Buchnera aphidicola (Therioaphis trifolii): one gene and its partner. The protein of the gene in region 1 interacts with the protein of each later gene in a pairwise test. Links are inferred from orthologs where the notes say so. Each region holds a gene or a part of one and is shown on either strand. Other genes may lie near its edges. The genes, in order: leuS and ligA.

What was found.
Region 2: the proteins of leuS (region 1) and ligA interact in binary tests that used the Escherichia coli proteins (3 or more experiments, as listed by UniProt). The link is inferred for Buchnera aphidicola (Therioaphis trifolii) from one-to-one orthologs.

What each region holds. Positions count from the first base shown.
Region 1 is NZ_CP032996.1:312,286-321,797, forward strand. Bases 1,767-4,873 are described here. They hold leuS (leucine--tRNA ligase), read left to right. Parts: upstream 1,767-2,097; coding sequence 2,098-4,650; downstream 4,651-4,873. Other genes in these bases: ybeY (rRNA maturation RNase YbeY), read left to right, coding at 1,767-1,983; D9V81_RS01495 (hypothetical protein), read left to right, coding at 4,654-4,873. Also shown: lysA (diaminopimelate decarboxylase), read left to right, coding at 1-113; tRNA (N6-isopentenyl adenosine(37)-C2)-methylthiotransferase MiaB, read left to right, coding at 183-1,511; more of ybeY, read left to right, coding at 1,531-1,766; more of D9V81_RS01495, read left to right, coding at 4,874-5,580; D9V81_RS01500 (sulfurtransferase TusA family protein), read left to right, coding at 5,607-5,831; asd (aspartate-semialdehyde dehydrogenase), read right to left, coding at 5,849-6,958; D9V81_RS01510 (YhgN family NAAT transporter), read left to right, coding at 7,173-7,763; D9V81_RS01515 (phosphoglycerate kinase), read left to right, coding at 7,869-9,071; fbaA (class II fructose-bisphosphate aldolase), read left to right, coding at 9,113-9,512.
Region 2 is NZ_CP032996.1:50,240-59,528, forward strand. What follows is about bases 2,258-5,141. They hold ligA (NAD-dependent DNA ligase LigA), read left to right. Parts: upstream 2,258-2,629; coding sequence 2,630-4,654; downstream 4,655-5,141. Other genes in these bases: D9V81_RS00255 (HPr family phosphocarrier protein), read right to left, coding at 2,258-2,343; gltX (glutamate--tRNA ligase), read left to right, coding at 4,959-5,141. In the rest of the region: crr (PTS glucose transporter subunit IIA), read right to left, coding at 1-191; phosphoenolpyruvate-protein phosphotransferase PtsI, read right to left, coding at 242-1,954; more of D9V81_RS00255, read right to left, coding at 2,086-2,257; more of gltX, read left to right, coding at 5,142-6,380; flagellar basal-body MS-ring/collar protein FliF, read left to right, coding at 6,578-8,044; D9V81_RS00285 (FliG C-terminal domain-containing protein), read left to right, coding at 8,041-9,024; D9V81_RS00290 (FliH/SctL family protein), read left to right, coding at 9,029-9,289. UniProt on the Escherichia coli protein: DNA ligase that catalyzes the formation of phosphodiester linkages between 5'-phosphoryl and 3'-hydroxyl groups in double-stranded DNA using NAD as a coenzyme and as the energy source for the reaction.

The DNA of each region.
Region 1 (9,512 bases):
TACCAGAAATTTTATTTGAAAATGGAATTCCAAAAATAATCCGAAAAAAACAAACAATACAAGAATTATTAAAATTAGAAATTGAGGCAAATAAAAAAAATATTTTATTTTAAAAAATTTATATTTAATAAAAAAAATATTAATATAATATTATTATTTACTAAAATTAAGAAAATAAAAAAATGAATAATAATAAAAAAAAATTTTATATTAAAACATGGGGATGTCAAATGAATGAATATGATTCATTAATCATCTCTAATATGTTAAAAAAAAAAAAATATATTTTTACAAAAATATTTTATGAAGCAGATATTTTAATTTTAAATACTTGCTCTATAAGAGAAAAAGCACAAGAAAAATTATTTCATCAATTAGGAAGATGGAAAGAAATAAAAAATAAAAATAAAAATATCATTATAGCTGTTGGGGGATGTGTTGCAAATCAAGAAGGAAAAAAAATTCTGAAAAGAGCTAAATTTATAGATGTTATTTTTGGAACACAAACATTACATCGATTACCAGAAATGATTGAAAAAAAAATCAAAAAAAATAAATTTATTATAGATATTAGCTTTCCTAAAATAGAAAAATTTAAAAATATAATACAACCTATGTATAAAAATTATTCAGCATCTATTTCTATTATGGAAGGATGTAATAAATATTGTTCATTTTGTATTGTACCTTATACTAGAGGTAAAGAAATTAGTAGACCATTTTATGATATAATAAAAGAAATTTCATTATTATCAGAAAATGGAATAAGAGAAATACAATTATTAGGACAAAATGTAAATTCTTATAAATATATTGATAAAAATAATATAAAATATACATTTGCAAAATTATTAAATGATATTGCTCTTATTCCTAAAATTAAAAGAATAAAATTTATAACTAGTAATCCTATGGATTTTACTGATGATATAATTGAAATGTATTCTAAAATACCAAAAATAGTAAGTTTTTTACATTTACCAATACAAAGTGGTTCAAATAAAATTCTTAAATTAATGAAAAGACCATATTCAATTCAAAAATATAAAAATATAATTCAAAAATTAAGAATTGCTCGTCCAAATATACAAATTAGTTCTGATTTTATAGTTGGTTTTCCTGGAGAAACACAATTAGATTTTGAAAAAACAATGAAAATTATTTCTGAAATTAATTTTGATATGAGTTTTAGCTTTATATATTCTTCTAGACCTGGGACACCTGCATCTAAATTAAAGGATAATATTAGTATATTTGAAAAAAAAAATAGATTAAAAATATTACAAAAACAAATAAAAATACAAACATTAAATTGGAGTAAAAAAATGATTAATAGTACTCAAAAAATATTAGTAGAAAATATTTTTGATAAAAAAAATAATCAATTTTTAGGAAAAACAGAAAATAATAGAACAGTTATTTTTTATAGTCAAAAAAATGTGATTGGAAAAATTATTAAAGTAAAAATTATTAATAAAAATAAAAAATTTTTAGAAGGACAATGCATATAATATAATATAATTATATAATATGAAAAAATTAAAATTACATATACAAATAAATACTAAATTAAAATTTTTTATTCCAAAAAAAAAAAAAATAAAAAATTGGATACAAAATATTTTAAAAGAAAACTCTGAAATTACTATAAGAATAGTAAATGAATCAGAAATAAAAAAGATAAATTTTAAATATAGAAATTGTAATAAACCAACTAATATATTATCTTTTGAATACAAAGATTTTAAAAAAAATAATTATTTATTACTTGGAGATTTAATTATTTGTCCAAAAATAATAAAACAAGAATCAATAATACAAAATAAAAATATAGAATCACATTGGGCTCATATTATTATTCATGGAACATTACATTTAATAGGGTATCATCATAATAATCAATTTCAAAAAAATATTATGGAAAAAATAGAAATTAAAATAATGAAAAAAATAGGATATAAAAATCCATATTTTATAAATTAAAAAATATTTTTTTAACATAAAAAATATTATATTAAATAAAATATAAATAGTTTTTTTAAAAATTAATATATTAAATATAAATTGTAACTTTATAAAATTAAAATAATATCACAAATGCAAAAAACATATGATCCAAATACATTAGAATTTATTGTTCAAGAATATTGGGAAAAAAATAAAACATTTAAAGTTTTTGAAAATAAAAACAAAATAAAATATTATTGTTTAGCTATGTTACCATACCCGTCTGGAAAACTCCATATGGGACATGTTAGAAATTATACTATTAGTGATGTTATTGCTCGTTATCAAAGAATGATTGGAAAAAATGTATTACATCCTATTGGATGGGATGCTTTTGGTTTACCTGCTGAAGAAGCTGCAATTAAACATAATATTATTCCATCTAAATGGACAAATACTAATATTAAATATATGAAGCAACAGTTAAAAAAATTAGGTTTTAGTTATGATTGGGATAGAGAAATTACTACTTGTGATTCAGAATATTATAAATGGGAGCAGTGGTTTTTTAAAAAATTATATAAATTAAATTTAATATATAAAAAAACTTCGCTTATTAATTGGTGTCCAAAAGATAAAACAGTATTAGCAAATGAACAAGTAATTAATGGAACATGTTGGAGATGTCAAAGTAAAATTATTACAAAAATAATACCTCAGTGGTTTATTAAAATAAAAAAATATGCCGAAAAATTACTTAAAGATTTAAATTTATTAAATCAATGGCCTAAAAAAGTTATTAAAATGCAAAAAAATTGGATTGGAAAATTTAAAGGATTCGAAATTCAATTTGAACTTACTAATACTAATAAAAAAATAAAAACATATACTACACGATTAGACTTATTATTTGGAATAACATATATATCAATATCTCCATTACATGATTTAGCAAAAAAAGAATTAAATTCAAATGAAGTACAAAATATTATTAAAAATACCTATAATGTAAATCAAAATTATGAATATTCAAAAATACAATATTTAGGAAAAAAAATTTCAAGATATGCTATTCATCCTATTACAAAAAAAAAAATTCCAATATGGATTACAAATTATATTAATTTAGAATATGATGTAAATAGTAAAATATCTTTTTCTGGACATAATAAATATGATTGGGAATTTTCAAAAAAATATAACATAAAAAATAAATTTGTTATTTTAAAAGACAATAATATTATACCTAATATTGATGATTATCCTATAGAAAATACTGGAATTTTATTTAATTCATATGAATTTAATGGATTAAATAGTACTGTTGCTCAAAAAAAAATTTTCAATTTATTAAATAAAAAAAATATTATTAAAAAAAAAAATAAATATAAATTACAAGATTGGGGCATATCACGACAAAGATATTGGGGAACTCCAATTCCTGTAGCATATCATAAAAATAATACTATTTTAATACCAAATAAAAAATTACCAATATTACCGCCAAAAATTAAAAATATGAGTGATTTTAAAAATATCAAAGAAATTTATAAAAATTGGTCAAAAATTACAATTAATAATATTTCAATGATTAAAGAAACAGATACATTTGATACTTTTATAGAATCTTCATGGTATTATATTAGATATACTGCTCCAAAATATAATGGTATGATAAATAAAAAAGCAGCAAATTATTGGTTACCAATTGATCAATATATAGGTGGTATTGAACATGCTACTATGCATTTAATATATTTTAGATTTTTTCACAAATTATTATATGAATTAAATTTAGTAAATTATCCAGAACCAGCAAAAAAATTATTATGTCAAGGTATGGTATTGTCTGATGCTTTTTATTATATTGATAATACAGGAAAAAAAATATGGATTTCAAAAGAAAATATAAAAATTATAAAAAATAAGCATGGAAAAATAAAAAATATTATATCAAATAATATTTATAAAATTATTCATGCTGGAATGATAAAAATGTCAAAATCAAAAAATAATGGTATAGATCCTGAATTAATGATTAAAAAATATGGAGCTGATACTATAAGATTATTTATTATGTTTTCTGCCCCAGTAACATCAAATATAGAATGGAATGAATCTGGTGTAAAAGGTATGTATAGATTTTTACAAAAAATATGGACTATTGTTTATAATTATATTCATAATGTTACTAATTTAAATAATAATAAAAAAAAATACCAAATAGAAGAAATTAAATATATTTTAAATCAAACAATATTAAAAGTTTCACAAGATATAGAAAATAGACAATCTTTTAATACAGCAATATCTGAAATTATGAAATTCATTAATATTTTTAGTCAAATTATACAAAATGATGATAATTTTATAAAAAAAACAATCAATATCATTTTAAAATTATTATATCCATTTACTCCACATTTTAGTTTTATATTATGGAAAAAAATGAATAATAATACAATTATTGATTATGAAAAGTGGCCAAAATATGATAAAAAATATATTATTAAAAATAATATTAATTTTATAATTCAGGTGAATGGGAAAAAAAAAGATATTTTAATAATTAAAAATAATACTACACAACAAACAATATTAAATATATTATATAAAAAATCAAAAATATCAAGTATTTTAAAAATCCAAGAAATTAAAAAAATAATATACATACCTAATAAATTAATTAATCTAATCATATAAATTATGAATTCTTATATAAAGTATAATATATTAAATAAGATATCATTAAATAAAATACATTATTATTGTATTTTAGAAAATAATTTTTTTATTGCTTATGAAATCAAAAAAAAAATATTAAATTTTTTTTTAAAAAAAAAATTATATCATTTAATTAAAATTAAAATTACATCTAATATTGATTGGAATAAAATATATCGGGAATATCAACAAAAAGATATATTTAAAAAAAAAAAATTATTGTTAATTAATATATATATAAAAAAAATAAATAATTATATTTTATATACATTAAAAAATATTTTAAAATATAAAAATAAAAATATAATATTATTATTGAATTTTATAAAAATACAATATAAAAATAATATTATATTTTTTAAAAAAATTATTCAATTAAATAAATTTTTAATAATTGATTGTCCATATCTTACAGAACTAGAAACTCAAATATGGATTCAAGAAAAAATAAAAAAAATGAATTTAAATTTAACATCTAAAATCATTATTTTTTTATCAAAAATATATAAAAATAATTTATTATTTTTATTTAAAATATTAGAAGTATTAAGTCTAAATAGTTATGATCAAATTATTACTATGAAACATGTTAAAACAATTTTAAATAAAAATATTACATCGAATATTAAAAATTGGATTTTCTTATTATTTTCCAAACAAAAAATTAAAGCAATAAAAACATTAAATTTATTAAAAAATACAAATTATAAAATATCTTATTTATTAAGAGCTATACAAAATAATTTAATATATTATTTACATATAAATAAAAATTATATTTATAAAAATCATAATATAAAAATATATAAAATTTTTAATATTTTAACTAAAATAGAAATAAATAATAAAAAAAATAAAAATAATCCATTAATATGGCAATATTTAAAAACATTAATTTTATTATTTTAAAAAAAATTATATTTAATAAAAAATATATGTTACTAAAAATATTTAATTTAACCAAATTTAAATGTCCAGATACTATTATTATGGTAAGGAAAATAATAAGAAATATCCATAAAAAAAATATAATACTAATTCTTTCAAATGATATTTCTACAAAATGGGATATACCTTTATTTTGTAAATTTATGAAATATAAATTAATTAAAAAAAAAATAAATAATAAACCATATCAATTTTTTATTCAAAAAAAATAAAATATAAAATTTATAAATTAAGTATTAATTAAAATCATTAATACTCTACGTATTGGTTCTGCTGCTCCCCATAATAATTGATCACCAACAGTAAAAATAGATAATAATTTAGAATGTACATTCAATTTTCTAATTCTACCTACAGAAATATTTAATGTTCCTGTTATAGCCATAGGTGTTAATAAATTAATTGTTGATTGAAAATTATTAGGAACAATTCTAACCCAATGATTTTGTTCTTGAAGAATTTGTATAATATTAGAATATGATAAATCTTTTTTTAATTTTATAATAAATGATTGACTATGACAACGAAATGTTCCAACACGAACACATGTTCCATCAATTGGAATAAGTTTATTTGTATCAAGTATTTTATTTGCTTCAGCTTGAACTTTCCATTCTTCTTTAGTTTGATTATTTTTTAAAGCATAATCAATCCAGGGTAATACATTTCCTGCAAGAGGAGCACAAAATTCTTTTATTGGAAAATTTTTTTCTTTAATAGATTTTGAGATTTTTTTTTCAATTTCTAAAATAGAAATATTTACAGAATTTAAATCGTCTGAAACAGAATTATATAAATATCCCATTTGTTTTATTAATTCTAAAATATTTTTAGATCCAGCACCAGAAGCTGCTTGATATGTAGAAAAAGTAATCCAATCAACTAAATTATTAAAAAATAATCCACCTAATGCCAATAACATTAAACTAACAGTACAATTACCACCTACAAAAGTTTTTTTTCCATTATTAATACCAGAATAAATAGATTGTAAATTAATTGGATCTAAAACAATAATAGAATCATCCTTCATTCTTAACGAAGAAGCAGCATCCACCCAATATCCTAACCAACCTAATTTTCTTAATTTTTTATAAATAAAATTAGTATATTCTCCTCCTTGACATGATATAATAATATCCATGGTATTTAATAATTCTAAATTATAAGCATCTTGTAATTTATTTTTACCTATAATATTTGGACCTAAATTACCAGGTTGGGATGTTGAAAAAAATATAGGATTAATGTTTTCAAAATCATTTTCTTCAATCATTCTTTGTATTAATACAGAACCTACCATTCCTCTCCAACCAATAAATCCAATAGTTTTTTTCATAAAATATATTCTCCATTAATAATATATAAATATAATAATACACTTATTATATTGTATTTTTTAATATATAATTTTATTTTATATATTTTAAATATTTATATTTATTATAAATATAATATAATTTATTTAATATTAAATATATATTTTTATAATATTATTGTTTATAATAATTAAAATATTTTATATTAACATTATTCAAAATGGAATAATTAAAATGAATGAAATGATTTCTACTACTATATTATTAATATTAATAATGGATCCACTTGGAAATTTACCAATTGTAATGTCTATTTTAAAACATTTAACACCAAAAAGAAAATTTATTGTTCTATTAAGAGAAATGATTATTGCATTAGGAATAATGTTTTTTTTTTTATTAGCTGGAGAAAAAACATTATCAATATTAGATTTAAAACCTGAGACAGTTTCAATAGCTGGAGGAATTATATTATTTTTAATAGCAATAAAAATGATTTTTCCAGATGATAAAATAAATGATAAAAAAATTGATTTAACAGAACCATTTTTAGTACCTCTTGCAATACCCTTAGTAGCTGGACCATCATTATTAGCAACATTAATGTTATTATCTCATCAATTTTCAAATCAAATTATATCATTATCAATATCTTTATTTATTGCATGGAGTATTACTGTATTTATTCTTTTATTATCAGGAACATTTTTAAAATTTTTAGGACCAAAAGGAATAATTGCTTTAGAAAGATTAATGGGATTAATATTAATTATGTTATCTACACAAATGTTTCTTGATGGAATTACAACATGGTGTAAATTATAAATTATAATTAATTATATTATAATACAAATAAAAAATTTAAATATAAAAATATTTTTAAATATAATACATAATATAAAATATTAATTTTAAAATTTAAAAAATATTATGAATAAAAAAAATACATCTTTAAATATTAATAAAAAAATTATTCACATGAAAGATTTAAATTTAAATAATAAAATAGTATTAATTCGTGTAGATTTTAATGTTCCTATAAAAAATAATAAAATATTATGTGATAATCGTATTAAAGCAAGTCTTCCAACTATTTCTTTTGCTTTAAAAAAAAATGCAAAAGTTATTTTAATGTCACACTTAGGTAGACCAAAAGAAGGTCAATATGATAAAAAATTATCATTATTTCCAATTTTTCAATATTTAAAAAAAATATTTCCTAAAAATAATGTTCAATTTAATAATAATTTGAATAATATTAAAATTAAAAAAAAAGAATTATTAATATTAGAAAATGTAAGATTTAATATTGGAGAAAAAGATAATAATGAGATATTATCTCAAAAATATGCTAATTTATGTGATATTTTTGTTATGGATGCTTTTGGAAGTTCCCATAGAAAAGAATCTTCAACATATGGAGTTGGTATATTTTCTAAAATAGCATGTGCTGGACCATTATTAATATCTGAAATTAATAATTTAGAAAAAGCTTTAAAAAACCCAAAACGTCCTATGATTTCTATTGTAGGAGGAGCAAAAATATCTACAAAATTTAAATTATTAGAAAAATTATCTAAAATTTCCGATACTGTAATTGTTGGAGGAGGTATTGCAAATACATTTTTAGCAATTGATCATAATATTGGTAATTCATTATATGAACCAAAATTTATACCATTAGCAAAAAAATTAAAAAATAAAAATAATATATTAATACCAGTAGATTCAAGAGTTGGGATAGAATTTTCAAAATTAACACCTGCTTATATAAAAAAACCACATGAAATTAAAAAAAATGAAGAAATTATGGATATAGGGGATTTGAGTATAAAAAAAATAATTACAATAATTAAAAAGGCAAAAACCATACTTTGGAATGGACCAATTGGAGTTTTTGAATTTCCAAATTTTTCTTTAGGAACTAGGGCATTAGCAGAAAGTATTGCTAAAAGTAAAGCATTTTCAATTGCAGGAGGAGGAGAAACTATAAATGTTATTGAAATGTTTAAAATTAGTAATAAAATATCTTATATTTCAACAGGAGGAGGTGCTTTTTTAGAATTTGTAGAAGGAAAAAAATTACCTGCAATTAAAATGTTAGAATCAGTAAAAAAAAAAATATATAATTAAATTATATTTTATAAATATAAATCAAAATAAATAGGAAAAATATGTCTAAAAAATTAAATAATATTAAATCAGGTGTAATTTTTGGTAATGATATAAATACAATTTTTAAATTAGCAAAAAAAAAAAATTTTGCAATACCAGCAATTAATTGTACAAATTTAGATACTATAAATACAGTATTAGAAACTGCTAATAAAATGAGATCTCCAGTAATCATACAATTTTCTTATGGAGGTTCCATATTTATTGGGGGTAATAATATAAGAAATATTTCAGATATTAAAAAAGCAACATTAGGAGCTATTTCTGCAGCAAATCATGTACATTTAGTTGCAAAATATTATAATGTTCCAGTAATATTAAATACTGATCATTGTCATATAAAAATTTTACCATGGATAGAAAATTTAATTAAAATTAGTGAAAAAAATTTTAATCAAA
Region 2 (9,289 bases), 260 kb from region 1 along the record:
ATTTTTCCTTTAACTGGAGATACAATTTTTTTACCAGATGGTTTAATAGCTACTCCATCGCCAATAATTTTTTTTGAAAATACTTCATCAGGAACTGATTCAATATTTATGATCGTTCCAGATATAGGAGAAAAAATTTTATTTTTTTTAGGTAAATTATTATTTTTAAATAATTTAGAAAATAAATTCATAATTTATTCTTAATATTTTAATATTTTTAATAAAAATTTTTAAATATGTTTTATATAAAATAATTATTTATTAATTTTTGTATTTTTTTTGTAGTATTTTGTTGTAACACTAATTTAGATAATTGTTTTGCATGTTTAAATTTTGTTGTTCGAATAATTTTTTTAATTTTTGGTATGTATGATGGATTCATACTAAATTCATTTAATCCCATTCCTAATAATAATATAGTAGCTTTTTCATTTCCAGCAAATTCACCACACATTCCTGTCCATTTTTCTTCTTTATGAGATACATCAATAACTTTTTTAATTAATTTTAAAACTGATGGATTCATTGGATTATATAAATGAGAAATTAAATCGTTTTTTCTATCTACAGCAAGAGTATATTGTGTTAAATCATTAGTTCCAATACTAAAAAAATCAACTTCTTTTATTAAATATTTAGAAATAATAGCAGAAGCAGGTGTTTCAATCATAATTCCTATTTGAATATTTTTATCAAAGTCAATTTTTTTTTTATTTAATATAAATTTTATTTTTTCTAATTCATATTTTAATTGTTGAATTTCTTCAACTGAAATTATCATAGGAAATAATATTTTTAGCTTTCCAAAACTTGATGCTCTTAAAATTGCTGTTAATTGTGCATGTAAAATTTCTTTTCTATCAAGACTAATTCTGATTGCTCTCCAACCAAGAAATGGATTATCTTCTTTTGGAAAATTCATATATGGAATTTCTTTGTCTCCGCCGATATCCATAGTTCGAATTATAATAGTTTTATTGTTCATCATTATTGCAGCTTTTTTATATTCATGAAATTGTTCTTCTTCTGAAGGTAATTCCATACGGTCCATGAATAAAAATTCTGTTCTATATAATCCAATAGATTCTGCTCCATATTTCTTTGCATTAATAATGTCTTGCATATTACTAACATTAGCACTAATTTCGATTTTTTTTTTATCAATTGTAATTGCTGGTAATATTCTAAATTTTTTTAATTTTTTTTTTTTTTTTAAATATTTTTTTTTATACTTTTTTAATTTATCAATAATATTTTGAATAGGATTAATAAAAATTTTATTATTTATTCCGTCTAATATTATAAAATCTCCATTTTTAACTTTATGAGTTATATTTCCTGTTCCTACAATTGCAGGTATTTCTAAAGATCGAGCCATAATTGATGTATGTGCTGTTTCGCCACCTAAATTAGTTATAAATCCTTTTATATATTTAAAATTCATTTGTGCTGTTTCAGAAGGTGTTAAATCATTTGCAATTAGTATTACTTTTTCTTTAATATTTTTTAAATCTACAGTTTTTATATTTAATATATTTCTTAATAATCGATTACCAATATCCCTAATATCTATTGCTCGATTTTGTAAATATATATTATTAATTTTTTTTATTTTTTGTATTTGTTTTGAAATAGTTAATTCAATTGCAAAAGCAGCAGTATTATTTTTTTTTTTAATTAAATTAATTATTTCTTTTTCTAATTCTTCATCTTCGAGAAGCATAATATGCCCTTCGAAAATTTCTGTTTCTTTTGAATTAAATATTAATTTTGATTTTTGTTTGATTTCTATTAATTGTTTAATAGATTTTTTTTTAGATTTTAAAAATTTTTTTATTTCAGATTCTATTTCTATATCATGAATATTTTTTTTATTTATAATAATTAAATCACTTTTAAATAATAAAGCTTTTCCAAAAGCAATTCCTGATGATGCTAAAATACCTGAAATCATAATATTACCTTTAATTATAACATGCAATTATCATTTATTTTAATTTAAAAATTAATAAATTATATAGTTAAAATTTTTGATTTCATAGATATTTTTATTAAAAATAAATGATAATTATTTTAAAATATAATTTATTTTAATTCCATAAGAATTTTTGTTAAATATTTAACAGCATCTTTTTCATCTGTTCCATTAGCAGTAATAGTAATTACAGTACCTTTTGTTAAATTTAAAGTTTGTAAATTAAATAAACTTTTTGCATTTGCAGAATTATTATTTGTTGTTATGATAATTTCAGATTTAAATTTTTTTGCAGATTTTACAAATTTAGCAGCTGGTCTGGTATGTAATCCATTAGGAGAAATAATTTTTACATTTTTTTGGAACATATTTATATTCCTATATTTTTTAATGTTATTTTTATATATTATAAAATAATTTAAAAATAAAATTTTTAAATTAATAATTTTATTATATAATATATTTTTATATTTATTTTTTTTAAATTTTATAATATTATTATTAATATATTTAATATTATTTTTTTCATAATTAAATTTATATAAATATTTTTATATTATATATTATATATTTATGAAATATTATTAATTAAATAATTATTTAATTATGAAATTTTAATTTAATTAATTTTTTAAAATATATTTATTAAAAAATATGAATTTTATAAAAAAAAAAATATTATATTTATATAAATTATTACATTATCATGATTATTTATATCATGTATTAAATATGCCTATTATTTCTGATGAAGAATATGATTTTTTAGTAAAAAAAATAAATTCTTTAAAAAAAAAAAATATTATTTTTTTTAATGAAATAAAATCTTCATTTATAAAATTAAATAAAATATGTGATATTTATAAAAATAAACATGTAAAACCTATGTTATCTTTAGATAATACCTTTGATGTTAATGGATATATTAAATTTCATAATAATATAAAATATTGTTTAAAAAATAAAAATATAAAATTTTTTTGTGAATTAAAATTTGATGGAGTTGCATTAAGTTTATTATATAGAAAAGGAATTTTAGTACGTGCATTAACGAGAGGTGATGGAATATATGGAGAAGATGTTACTAAAAATGCTTATGTAATTAATAATATTCCTATAGTTTTAAATGATTCTACTGTACCAGAATTATTAGAAATTAGAGGTGAAGTATGTATGTTAAAAAAGGATTTTAATGATTTAAATAATTTTTCTATCAAAAATAATAAAAAAGTATTTTCTAATACAAGAAATGCAGCAGCAGGGTCATTACGAAATCAAGATATTTCAATAACAAAAAAAAGAAAATTATTTTTTTTTTGTTATGAATGTAATATTATTTCTGATATTAAAATTTTTAAAAATCATTCAGAACAATTAAATATGTTAAGTAATTTAGGATTTTGTATTAGTCAATATATTTTATTATCATCTAATTTAAATAAAATTTTGAATTTTTATTATTTAATAAATCAAATAAAAGATTTTTTATCTTTAAATATTGATGGAATTGTTATAAAAGTAAATTCCTTAATATTACAAAAAAAAATAGGGTATGGAAATAAATTTCCTAAATGGGCTATTGCTTTAAAATTTAATTCAAAATATGCAAAATCAAAACTTTTAAGTGTTACTTATCAAGTTGGTAGAACTGGTATTATTACTCCTGTTGCAAATTTATTTCCTACATTATTATCTGGAGTGATGATTAAAAAAGCATCTTTATATAATAAAAATGAAATTAATAAATTAAATTTATTTATTAATGATTCGGTAATTATTCATAGAATTGGTAATGTAATACCTAAAATTAAATCTGTAATTATTAATGATAGAATGAACGATGCTAAAAAAATACTTTTTCCTAAATATTGTCCTTCTTGTAATTCTTTATTATATAATAATAAAAATTATACTATTATACAATGTCTTGCTGGAAATAATTGTTTAGAGCAAAGAAGAAAATATATAGAACATTTTTTTTCTAAAAATGCATTATATGCTGAAGGTTTTAGTTCTAAAATAATTTCAAAATTAGTATTCAATAAATACATTTATACACCTTTGGATTGTTTTAAATTAAATGTTCAAATATTATCAAAGTTAAAATATTTTGGAATAAAATCGGCAACTAAAATTATTAATTCTATTAATAATTGTAAAAATACTACATTAAGTAAATTTATTTATGCTTTAGGTATTCCAGAAATTGGATTAGAACATTCTGAATTAATTGCTAATTATTTTGGTTCTTTAAATAAAATATTACATTGTAGTATATATGAATTAAAAAAAATTAAATGTATTGGAGATATTTGTTCAAGTTCTTTTTTAAATTTTTTTTCTTATCAAAGAAATATTAATAATATTAATAAATTAATTAAAGAAGGTAAAATTAAATTTATTAATTTAAAAAAAAAAAATATAAAAATCAAAAAAAATATTTTATTTAAAAAAAATATAGTTATAACTGGAAAATTTAAAAATTTTTTAAGAAAAGAATTAATTAATAAATTAATACATTTAGGTGGTATTATTTCAAATAATATTTCAAAAAAAACAAATTTTTTAATTGTAGGTTCTAATCCAGGAAATAAAATTATTAAAGCTTCAAATTTAAATATTAAAATAATTTTAGAAGAAGAAATTAATAAAGTTTTATTTAAAAAACATAAATTTTAATATTTGGGTCGTGCAGGATTTGAACCTGCGACCAATTGATTAAAAGTCAACTGCTCTACCAACTGAGCTAACGACCCATCTTATTATGGGTAATGACGGATTCGAACCGCCGACTTCCTCCGTGTAAAGGAGGCGCTCTACCAACTGAGCTAATCACCCAAAATATTTTAATTCATGAGATAATTATATCTTTCAAGGAAAAATAGTCAATATATTATAATAAAATTTTTATAAAAACAATTTATTTTATTATAAAATTTCAATATTAATATAATATTATTATAATTTATATAGGAATTATAATTTGAAAATTAAAACTAGGTTTGCACCAAGTTCAACTGGTTTATTACATATTGGTAACATAAGAACAGCATTATATTCTTGGTTATTTGCAAAACGTCATAATGGTTCTTTTGTTTTAAGAATTGAAGATACAGATTTTATTCGTTCAAATAAAATTTATGTGGATAATATTTTAAATACATTAAAATGGTTAGGAATTATTTGGGATGAAGGACCATATTTTCAAAGTCAAAGATTAGTTTTTTATAAAAATAAAATTAATGAAATGTTAGATTTAGGTTGTGCATATAAATGTTATTGTTCAGTGAATCGATTAAATAAAATGAGATTAAAACAAATTTCAAATGGTATAAAACCAAGTTATGATCGAAAATGTAGATATGATAATTCTTCAAAAAAAGGTCATCAAGAATATGTAATAAGATTTAAAAATCCATTAGAAGGTAATGTGATTTTTTATGATCAAATTAGAGGAAAAATTATATTTAATAATTCTGAATTAGATGATTTAATTATTCAACGTAGAAATGGTTTTCCTACTTATAATTTTTGTGTAGTAATAGATGATTGGGATATGAAAATTACACATGTAATTAGAGGAGAAGATCATATTAATAATACACCAAGACAAATTAATATTTTAAAATCTTTAAATGCTAATATTCCAAATTATGCACATGTTTCTATGGTTATTAATAGTAATAAAAGTAATCTTTCTAAAAGAAAAAAAGATTCTAGTATTTTAGAATATAAAGAACAAGGTTTTTTTAAAGAAGCTATTTTAAATTATTTAATAAAATTAGGGTGGTCATATAAAGATAAAGAATTTTTTAGTATTGATGAAATGAAAAAATTATTTTCTATTAAAAATGTTAGTAAATCTTCTAGTGAATTAAATTTAAAAAAATTATTATGGATGAATCATCATTATTTAAATAATATACCAATAGATTTAATTTTAATTAAAAAATTTAAAAAATATTTAAAAAATTTTAAAATTAAAGTTAATAAAAAAATAAACTTAATTAAAATAATAAAATTATTAAGAAATCGTTGTAATACTTTACAAGATTTAGTATTACAATCAAGATATTTTTTTGAAAATGTTGAAAAATTTAATTTTATTTTAATAAAAAAATTTTTTTCTCAAGATTCTTATAAAATAGTAAAAATTATATATCAAAAATTATATAATATAAAATTATGGAATTCAGAAAATATAGTTATTTTATTTAAAAAAATTTCTCAAAAATATTTTATTTCATTAAAAAATATTTATATGTCATTACGAATTGCAATTACTGGTTTAGAAGAATCTCCTAGTATAAATACTATTATGGATATTATTGGTAAAAATGAATCTTTAAAAAGATTAAAAAAATTATTATATTGTTTAAAAAATTATAAAAATATGTTAAATTAAAATAATATATTTTATTTTTTTATTACATTATCAAAATAATATATTAAATAATTTTTCATATTTAAAATATTTAATTATTTAAATTTAATTTATTTTATATTAAAATATTTTTATTTTATATAATAATATAACATTTTCTAATAATATATAATTTTTTATATATATTGATTTGTATATTATTGAATTAGGAAATGATTATGAATATTAATTTTTTAAATCATTCTCATTTAGAAAAAATTAAAAAAAATAATTCTTTAAAAAATTCTAATTGGAAATTTTACGGAATATTATTATTATTTTTTTTATTTTTTATTTTTTTTATATTTTCTTATTTTTCCAACCATATACAATATCAAATAGTTTATAATAATTTATCTAATGAAGATAGTATATTAATTATATCAAATTTATTAAAACGAAAAATTCCATATCGTTATATTGCTAATTCTGGAAAATTATTAGTTCCAAAAGATCAAATTGATAAAGTTAATTTAATGTTATTAAATGAAAAATTACCAAAAAAAAAAAGTATTGGTTTTGAATTATTTGATAAAGAAAAAATTGGAATTAGTGCTTTTAATTTTCAAATTAATTATCAACGAGCCTTAGAAGGTGAATTAGAAAAAACAATTCAAAAAATTAATTTAATTCGAACAGCAACAGTACATATTGCATTTCCTGAATCTTTATCTTTAACACAAGATAAATCCTTACCTTCTGCTTCAATAATTTTAGATATAAAAAAAAAAAAACATTTAACACATAAACAATGTATAGCAATTACTAATTTAATTTCTGCTAGTGTTCCAAATTTATTACCAAAAAATGTTGTTATATTAGATGAATATGGAAATTATTTAAATAAAAAAAAAATATATAAAAATAATATACAATATTCTAAAATTGATAAAATAAAATTTATAGAAAATAAGTATCGTAAAAAAATTATTTATATTTTAAAATCAATATTTAAATTAAATAATATTCATGCACAAGTAACAATTTTAGATCAAAAAGATAATAATTTTAAAATAAATAATTTTAAATTAATACATTATAATAATTTTATTGTAAAAAATATTAATAATTTTTTTAATTCTGTTTTTTTAAATAAATCAAATCATTTAATTTATGAATCTTCTAATTCAAAAAAAACAATTTCAGTATTAATATTAATCAATGATTTAAAAAATCAAACAAATAAAATAATTCCTATAAATAATACTCAAATAAATAATGTTAAAAAAATAATTATAGATTATTTAAAATATGAAAATTTTAATATAAAAAATATTCAAATAATAAATTTACAACTTATTAATAATTCTAAAATAATAGTTAATGATTTTTTTTTAATATATTATTTTAATTTATTTCGAAAATATTTATTATATATTATTTTGTTTTTATTTTTTATACAGTTTATTTATTTTTTTATTTTAAGAAATAATAATATTAATAATAAAAACTATAAAATAAATATTAATAATAAAAAAATTAATTTAGATAATATGAATAAAGATATTAATTTAATAAATTTTAAAGATAATATAAAAACGATATATAAAAATGATAAATTAATGAATAAAATTTTATATATTTCAAAGAATAATCCTAAATTAATTGCAATGATTATTAAAAATTGGATAAATAAAAAAAAATGATTTTTAATGGTGCAGATAAAAGCGCAATATTATTAATGCTACTTAATTCAAAAGAAGCAATTAAAATATTTAAATATTTTAATAAATATGAAATAAAAAAAATTATTTCTTCTATAATAAATATTAATTTAGTATCTCAGAGTGATATAAATACGATTTTTAATGAATTTATACTGCAATATGAAAATATTTCAAAATATGTTTTATTAGATAATAATTCATATTTAAATAAAATTAAATCTAAAATTTTATATAATAAAAATTTAGATAATTTTTTAAATAAAATATCTAAAAAAAAAATTTTCTTAAAAAAAATAAAAAAATTAAAACATATTTCTGATAAAAATTTATATTCTTTATTAAAAAATGAACATTCTCATGTTATAACTTCAATATTATTTTTTTTAGATTCAAAAACTGCATCAAATGTAATTTCTTTTTTTGAAAACCAACAACAATCTAAAATTATATATTTAATTTCTAAATTTTCACAATTAAAAGAATATGAGTTTTCTATATTAATTGATATTATTGATATTATTTTAATAAAATATAAGAGGATTTCTTATAATAAAAAAAGTTTAATAACAGCTATTGATATTTTAAATACTAATAATTTTAATAACAATCATAATATTATTGATAATATTTATAAACATGATAATAAAATTGGAAAAAAAATATTTTATAAAATATTTTCTTTTGAAGATATTGTTAAATTAACTGATGAGAGTATTATTTTTTTAATAAAAAATATTGATGAATATAAAATATTAATTTCTTTATATCATGCTAAAAAATCTATAAAATATAAATTTTTTAAACATTGTCCTAAATTAAAAGATAATATAATAATTTTAGAATCTGATAAAGATAGATACATATCTTATGATAATGTAATAAATGCTAAAAATTTTATTGTATCAAAGATACGTGTATTATTAAAAAAAAAAGAAATATCAATGATGAATTTGAGTTAATTTTATGTCTAATAAAAATATATTAAATAATTGGAAAAAGTGGTATCCAAAAAATATTAAAAATAATATTCAAGATAATTATTTTAAACAAGATAAAAATAATATTTCTTTATTAAACATTTATTTTGAAAAAGGTTTTAAAATTGGTATTAAAGAAGGTTATAAATTACAATTGAAAAAAGAAGAATTTTATTTTTATAATGAAAAATGTATTATAAAAAACAAAATGAAAAAATTATTAAAATCATTTGATTTTGCATTTAAA